Regions from separate parts of the Streptomyces sp. NPDC049687 genome, predicted to be linked through region 2. Evidence: predicted binding sites of a transcription regulator. Region 2 holds the regulator's gene; the other holds the start of a gene.

Region 1 (3,411 bases), on a different contig from region 2:
GGCCGGTGCCGGGATGCTTGCTCGCTGTGCACCGGTTTGCGGTGTGCGTGAGTTGCCCGTGAGTTCTGTTGCGGGTGTGCAGCGGTGCTCCCGCGAGGACATGGCGACGCGACCGGCGGAGGTCGTCCGGACGACGACGGACGCGGTGTACCGCGCGCCCGCCGGTCAGTCGTCGTACCGGACCGTGCCGTCCTCCCGCAGAGTCGGGTGGATCTTCATCGGGCCGTACTCGTCGACGTCCGACCGACGGGGCGGTTCGGGGCCGTCCGGGCCCATCCGGACCATGCGCTCGACGCGGCAGACCCGGAACAGGCGGTCCTCCACGCTCACCTCGTCGGCCCGCCCGGCCGCCCGGAACGCCTCGGCGGCGCGCGCGTAGCGGGCCTTCTTCCGGTCGTCGAAGCGGTACAGCATCGCCCAGACGCGCGCCATCCCGTCGTACAGCGAGCGGCGTGCGTCGTGCGGGGTCGGGTGGAGGGAGCCGCGCGGGGTCCAGCCGGTGTCGCCGCGTTCGGCCACCGCGAAACCGACGGGCAGCCGGACCACGTCCGGATGCGTGGTGGCGGCACGGGCGGAGTCCGCGCGCACCTCGGGGGGAAAGCGGGCGCCCGTGTACACGAAGTCGCGCAGACCCAGGCAGAGGGCGCCCGCCATCGGCCCCTCGTCCCGGCCCGGGTCCAGGGCGAAGCCGACGTCGGGCGAGGGGACGCCGATCCGCTCCTCCCAGGAGGGGGTCACCGGCTCCGGATCGGTGGGCCGGGGCGGCTCCAGGCCGTCCTCGCCGGTCCGCGCGAACTCGTCGCCGCGTACGACCCGGTAGCGCACCCCGAGCGCCTCCACCTCGTCGGCCGGGTCCCGCTCCAGCACCGACACGGCCGCGAGCAGGGCGCGCCGGACGGCCGGGTCGTCCGTGCCGTCCTTCGCCGTGAACCACAGGTACGAGTTCAGCCCGTCCCGGGCCTGCTGGGGCATGCCGTCCACCATCGGCTGCAGCAGCCGCCAGCGCGGTTCGGCGGCGGCGGGGTCCCGGGCGGCGACACCGAAGACGGGCCCGCGCAGCGCGATGTGCGGATAGCGCCGGGAGGCCTCCACGGCATCCGCCTCCGTCACCCAGGCGACCGGGTCGTCCCGGCGCACCAGCTCCGCGTGCAGCGCGTCGAGTCGTCGCTTCCAGTCATCGGTCATACGCGCATTGTGGTCGCGGCACGCGACCGCTTCGGGCCGAATGCCGGAAGTGGGCGGGCCCGGGGGAGGGGCGGCTGGAGCGGGGAGGCGCATCCGCCCGCGGAACACCCCACGATGCGCCCCCGAGCGCCCCGCGCGTCCGTATGACGAGGGCGCCGACGCCGCGACGGCGGTGGAGGAGGAGGTCTCGATCAGGTCGACGACCGCCGCCGCGGTGCGACGGCTCGGTCACGGCGGTGCGGCGCCGCGCGAGACGACTCAGCCGTCAACCCGAGCCTGAAAACCGGTCCATGTCCCGCCCGCCGTAATGCCTGGGAATTCCCCCCGTCCATGACGGGCTGAAGGTAGGTGTGAGCTCCCGCCCCGCCCTCCGTGATCGCCCACAGCGAACGGGCGCCATCGTGGGGAACATTCGAAGGCTCATGTGCATTGAGTCGGCATAGCTCAACTTGACTGCCGAAGGGGAGATCATGGCTTCGACGTCCGCATCGCTCACCCTGCCCGTACTGCCTCTCGATGACGAGGTCGTACTCCCCGGCATGGTGGTTCCGCTGGACCTCAACGACACCGACGTCCGCGCCGCGGTGGAGGCCGCCCAGGCCGCCGCCCGTTCGGAACCGGGCAAGCCGAGGGTGCTGCTGGTGCCCCGCATCGACGGGACGTACGCGAGCACGGGTGTGCTCGGCACCGTCGAACAGGTCGGCCGGCTGGCCGACGGCGACCCGGGCGCGCTGATCCGCGGCCGCAGCCGCGTGAAGATCGGCGCCGGGACCACCGGTCCGGGGGCCGCCCTGTGGGTCGAGGGCACGAGGACCGACCAGACGGTCCCCGAGCCGCTGCCCGGTCATGTCGCCGAACTCGTCAAGGAGTACAAGGCGCTCGCCACCGCCTGGCTGCGCAAGCGCGGCGCCTGGCAGGTCGTCGACCGCGTCCAGGCCATCGACGACGTCTCCGCGCTCGCCGACAACTCCGGTTACTCGCCGTTCCTGACCACCGAACAGAAGGTGGAGCTCCTGGAGACCGCCGACCCGGTGGCCCGTCTGAAGCTCGCCACCCAGCAGCTGCGCGACCACCTCGCCGAGCAGGACGTCGCCGAGACCATCGCCAAGGACGTCCAGGAGGGCGTCGACAAGCAGCAGCGCGAGTTCCTGCTCCGCCGCCAGCTGGAGGCCGTCCGCAAGGAGCTGCGCGAGCTCAACGGCGAGCAGGAGGGCGAGGAGTCCGACGACTACCGCGCCCGCGTGGAGGCCGCCGACCTGCCCGAGAAGGTCCGCGAGGCCGCCCTCAAGGAGGTCGACAAGCTGGAGCGGTCCAGCGACCAGTCGCCCGAGGGCTCCTGGATCCGCACCTGGCTGGACACCGTCCTCGAACTGCCGTGGAACGAACGGACCGAGGACCGGTACGACATCCAGGGCGCCAAGTCGGTCCTCGACGCCGAGCACGCGGGCCTGGAGGACGTGAAGGAGCGCATCACCGAGTACCTGGCCGTGCGCAAGCGGCGCGGCGAGCGCGGCCTCGGTGTCGTCGGCGGACGGCGCGGAGGTGCCGTCCTGGCCCTCGTCGGACCGCCCGGCGTCGGCAAGACCAGCCTCGGCGAGTCCGTGGCGCACGCCATGGGCCGCAAGTTCGTCCGGGTCGCCCTCGGCGGTGTCCGCGACGAGGCCGAGATCCGGGGCCACCGCCGTACGTACGTCGGCGCCCTGCCCGGCCGGATCGTGCGCGCCGTCAAGGAGGCCGGGTCCATGAACCCGGTGGTGCTCCTCGACGAGATCGACAAGGTGGGCTCCGACTTCCGCGGCGACCCGGCCGCGGCCCTCCTGGAGGTCCTGGACCCGGCGCAGAACCACACCTTCCGGGACCACTACCTGGAGGTGGAGCTGGACCTGTCGGACGTCGTCTTCCTCGCCACCGCCAACGTGCTCGAAGCCATTCCGGAGGCACTGCTCGACCGCATGGAGCTGGTCCGCCTCGACGGCTACACCGAGGACGAGAAGGTCGTCATCGCCCGCGACCACCTGCTCCCGCGCCAGCTGGAGCGGGCGGGCCTGAACCACGACGAGGTCGTCCTCGACGAGAGCGCGCTGCGCAAGCTCGCCGGCGAGTACACCCGCGAGGCGGGCGTGCGCACCCTGGAGCGGTCCATCGCCCGGCTGCTGCGCAAGGTCGCCGCCCAGCACGAACTGGGCGAGCGGGAGCTGCCGTTCACCATCACCGACGCGGACCTGC
Region 2 (3,411 bases):
ACGAGGTGTGGGGCGCGCCGGAGGGCCGGCAGGACCAGGACGGACCGGAGACCGTGTTCGGGACGTCGTTCACGGACGCGCTGGCGGAGCCGGGGACGGCGTACCACTACACCGTGCAGGCCGTCGACGCCGTGGGCAACGTCGCTACGGCCTCCGCCCCGGTGACGGTCACCCGCCCCGTCCCCTCGACGGTCGTCGCCCCGACGAACGTCCGGGCGACGCCCTCCGACGCGTCGACGACCGTGTCGTGGGCCTCGGACACGGCGGACGCGACGGGCCTCCGCGTCTACCGGCGCACCTCGGCGACCGGCGCCTGGTCCCTGATCGCCGCCCCCGCGACGGACTCGTCCTCGTACGAGGACACGACCGCCCCCAAGGGCAGGGCGTACTACTACGTCACCGCGGTGGACGCCACGGGCGCGGACTCGGCGCCCTCCACGGAGACCGTCGTCGACCGCCTCTCCCCGGCCACGGCGACCGGCCCGGCCGCGCCGACGCTGACGCTGGTCTCGGCCGGCATTCCCGCACGTCAGGCCATCCAGGTCACGGCGGCTCCCGGCGCGGGCGACGAGGGACGCGGCCTGCGGGGCTACTCCTGGGAGATCGGCGGCGCCTGCGGCTCCAGCGGCACCCGGCTGTCCGCGACGGGTGCCATCAGCTGGACGCCGCCCTACAACGGCCCCTGCGTGATCACCGTGTACGCCGTGGACGCCTACGGACGTCAGGGCGGGCAGAGCTCGTCGCTGGAGTTCTTCGTCGGCCGCTGAGGTGCCGGTACCGTCCGGTCCGTCATGATCATCACGGGTGTCCGGACGGCTGAGGGCCCGGAGGTCGTCGTCTACCTCCGGGCCCTCACGCGTGTCGGTCCTCAGTCCGAAGTGCCCTGTCGCTTCGGACGCCACACCACCAACGCGCTGGTCTGCTGGACCTCCTGGTACGGGACCAGGTCCCGGCGGTAGGAGGCGTGGACCGCTGCCTCGCGCTGCTGCATCGCCGCCGCCGCGCCGTCCAGGGCGGACTGCAGTTCCGCGACCCGGGACTGCAGGGCGGCGACCTGGTTCTCCAGCTCGATGATCCGCTTGATGCCGGCCAGGTTGATGCCCTCGTCCTGCGACAACTGCTGGACGGTGCGCAGCAGTTCGATGTCGCGGGCCGAGTAGCGGCGGCCCCGGCCGGCCGTGCGGTCGGGGGAGACCAGGCCGAGGCGGTCGTACTGGCGCAGCGTCTGCGGGTGCAGGCCGGAGAGCTGGGCCGCCACCGAGATGACGTAGACCGGGGTCTCCTCGGTCAGTTCATACGGGTTACGTCGACGGCCGTCCATCACTGTCAAGCTCCCTTCGCGGCCTCGAACAGCTCCGCCCGCGGATCCTCGCCCGCGGTCGCCTCGCGATACGCCTCGAGCGCGTCACGAGCCTTCCCCGACAGGTCCTTCGGCACACTCACCTCGACGGTGACCAGCAGGTCGCCGCGGGTGCCGTCCTTGCGGACAGCGCCCTTGCCCCGCGCCCGCATGGTGCGGCCGTTGGGCGTGCCGGGCGGCAGCTTGAGGGTCAGGGACGGGCCTCCGAGGGTGGGGACCCTGATCTCGCCGCCGAGGGCGGCCTCGGTGAACGTCACGGGCACGGTGACCGTCAGGTTGTCGTCCTTACGGCCGAACACCGGGTGGGTGCCGACGTGGACGACGACGTAGAGGTCGCCCGACGGGCCGCCGCGTTCGCCCGGTGCGCCCTTGCCGCGCAGGCGGATGCGCTGGCCGTCCGTCACCCCGGCCGGGATGCGGACCTGCATCGTGCGGGAGGACTTCGCCCGGCCGCTGCCCTTGCACTCCAGGCAGGGGTGCTCGGCGATCAGGCCCCGGCCCTTGCAGTCGGGGCAGGGGTCGGTCAGGGAGAACCCTCCGCCCGAGCCCCGCGCCACCTGGCCCGTACCGACACAGGTCGGGCACACGCGCGGTGTGCCGTTCTTGTCGCCGGTGCCGGAGCACGCCTTGCACGGGGACTGCGAGGACATGCGCAGCGGGACCGTCGCGCCCTCGATCGCCTCCGTGAAGGTCAGGGTGACCTCGGTGTCGATGTCCTGGCCGCGCCGGGGCTGGGTACGGGTCGTACCGGTGCCGCCGCGGTTGAACAGGCCCCCGAAGACGTCACCGATGCCGCCGCCGAAGCCGCCGGAGCTCCCGCCCTGGGCGCCGCCTCCGAAGAGGTCGCCCAGGTCGAAGTTGAAGGAGCCGCCGGCGCCCGGCCCGGGACGGAAGCCACCGCTGCCGAACAGGGCGCGCGCCTCGTCGTACTCCTTGCGCTTCTTGGGGTCGCCGAGGACGTCGTTCGCCTCGGAGATCTCCTTGAAGCGCTCCTCCGCCTTCGCGTTGCCCTTGTTGGCGTCCGGGTGGAACTCGCGGGCGAGCTTCCGGTACGCCTTCTTGATCTCCGCCTCGGTGGCGTCCTTGGGGACGCCGAGGACCTTGTAGAAGTCCTTCTCGATGAAGTCCTTGGTGCTCATCCCCGACGCCCCTCCTTCCCTTCGGTGTCTACGTCAGCCCTCCTCAGGGCCGTTGTCCTTCTCGTCGCCGGTCTCGGCGGAAGCCTCCTCGGCCTTCACGGTCTGCGCCCCGGGCTGGGGTTCGGCCACCGCCACCCGCGCGGGGCGGATGGTGCGCTCGCCGATTCGATACCCGGGCTGCAGAATCGCCACGCACGTCGTCTCCGTGACGTCGGGCGCGTACGAATGCATCAGGGCCTCGTGGATCGTCGGGTCGAAGGGCTCGCCCTCCTTGCCGAACTGCTGCAGGCCCATCTTGGCGGCGACGGTCTCCAGCGACTCGGCGACGGACTTGAAACCGCCCACCAGTTCGCCGTGTTCCCGGGCGCGGCCGATGTCGTCGAGCACGGGCAGGAGCTCGGTCAGGAGGTTCGCGATGGCGATCTCCTTGACCGCGATCCGGTCGCGCTCGACCCGGCGGCGGTAGTTCTGGTACTCGGCCTGGAGGCGCTGGAGGTCCGCGGTGCGCTCGCCGAGCGCGGTGCGCACCTGGTCCAGCTGGGCCACCAGACCCGCTGTCTGGTTCGCGTCCCCGGCCGGGGCCGCCCCCTCCCCGGAAGAGGAGGCGGCGGCCTTCGACTCGGCGTCTTCAGGGGTGGCGCCGGAGGGGACGTCGGGCTTCTCCTCGAAGCCCGGGGTCTCCTCCGTCACGCGGCACCGTCCTTGCGCTCGTCGTCCACGATCTCGGCGTCCACGACGTCGTCCTCGGCCTTCGGGGCGTCGTCGGCGCCGCCGGCGGTGGCCTGCCCGGCCTGGGCGTCGGCGTAGAGGGCCTGGCCGAGCTTCTGCGAGACGGCCGCGACCTTCTCGGTGGCGGTGCGGATCTCGGCGGTGTCCTCGCCCTTGAGCTTCTCCTTCAGCTCGGCGACGGCA

The links. The regulator HspR, encoded in region 2, represses chaperone genes until heat shock. The targets are predictions, from matches to a motif close to TTGAGNNNNNNNNNCTCAA.
Region 1: the regulator HspR is predicted to act here: its motif matches at 1,615-1,633, upstream of lon (endopeptidase La).

What each region holds. Positions count from the first base shown of each region.
Region 1 is NZ_JBITLN010000015.1:19,772-23,182, forward strand. It holds gene ACIBVL_RS34990 (DUF5954 family protein) at 166-1,185, opposite strand; gene lon (endopeptidase La) at 1,656-3,411, shown strand, end outside.
Region 2 is NZ_JBITLN010000003.1:347,108-350,518, forward strand. It holds gene ACIBVL_RS11495 (fibronectin type III domain-containing protein) at 1-767, shown strand, start outside; gene ACIBVL_RS11500 (heat shock protein transcriptional repressor HspR) at 869-1,321, opposite strand; gene dnaJ (molecular chaperone DnaJ) at 1,327-2,499, opposite strand; gene grpE (nucleotide exchange factor GrpE) at 2,533-3,189, opposite strand; gene dnaK (molecular chaperone DnaK) at 3,186-3,411, opposite strand, start outside.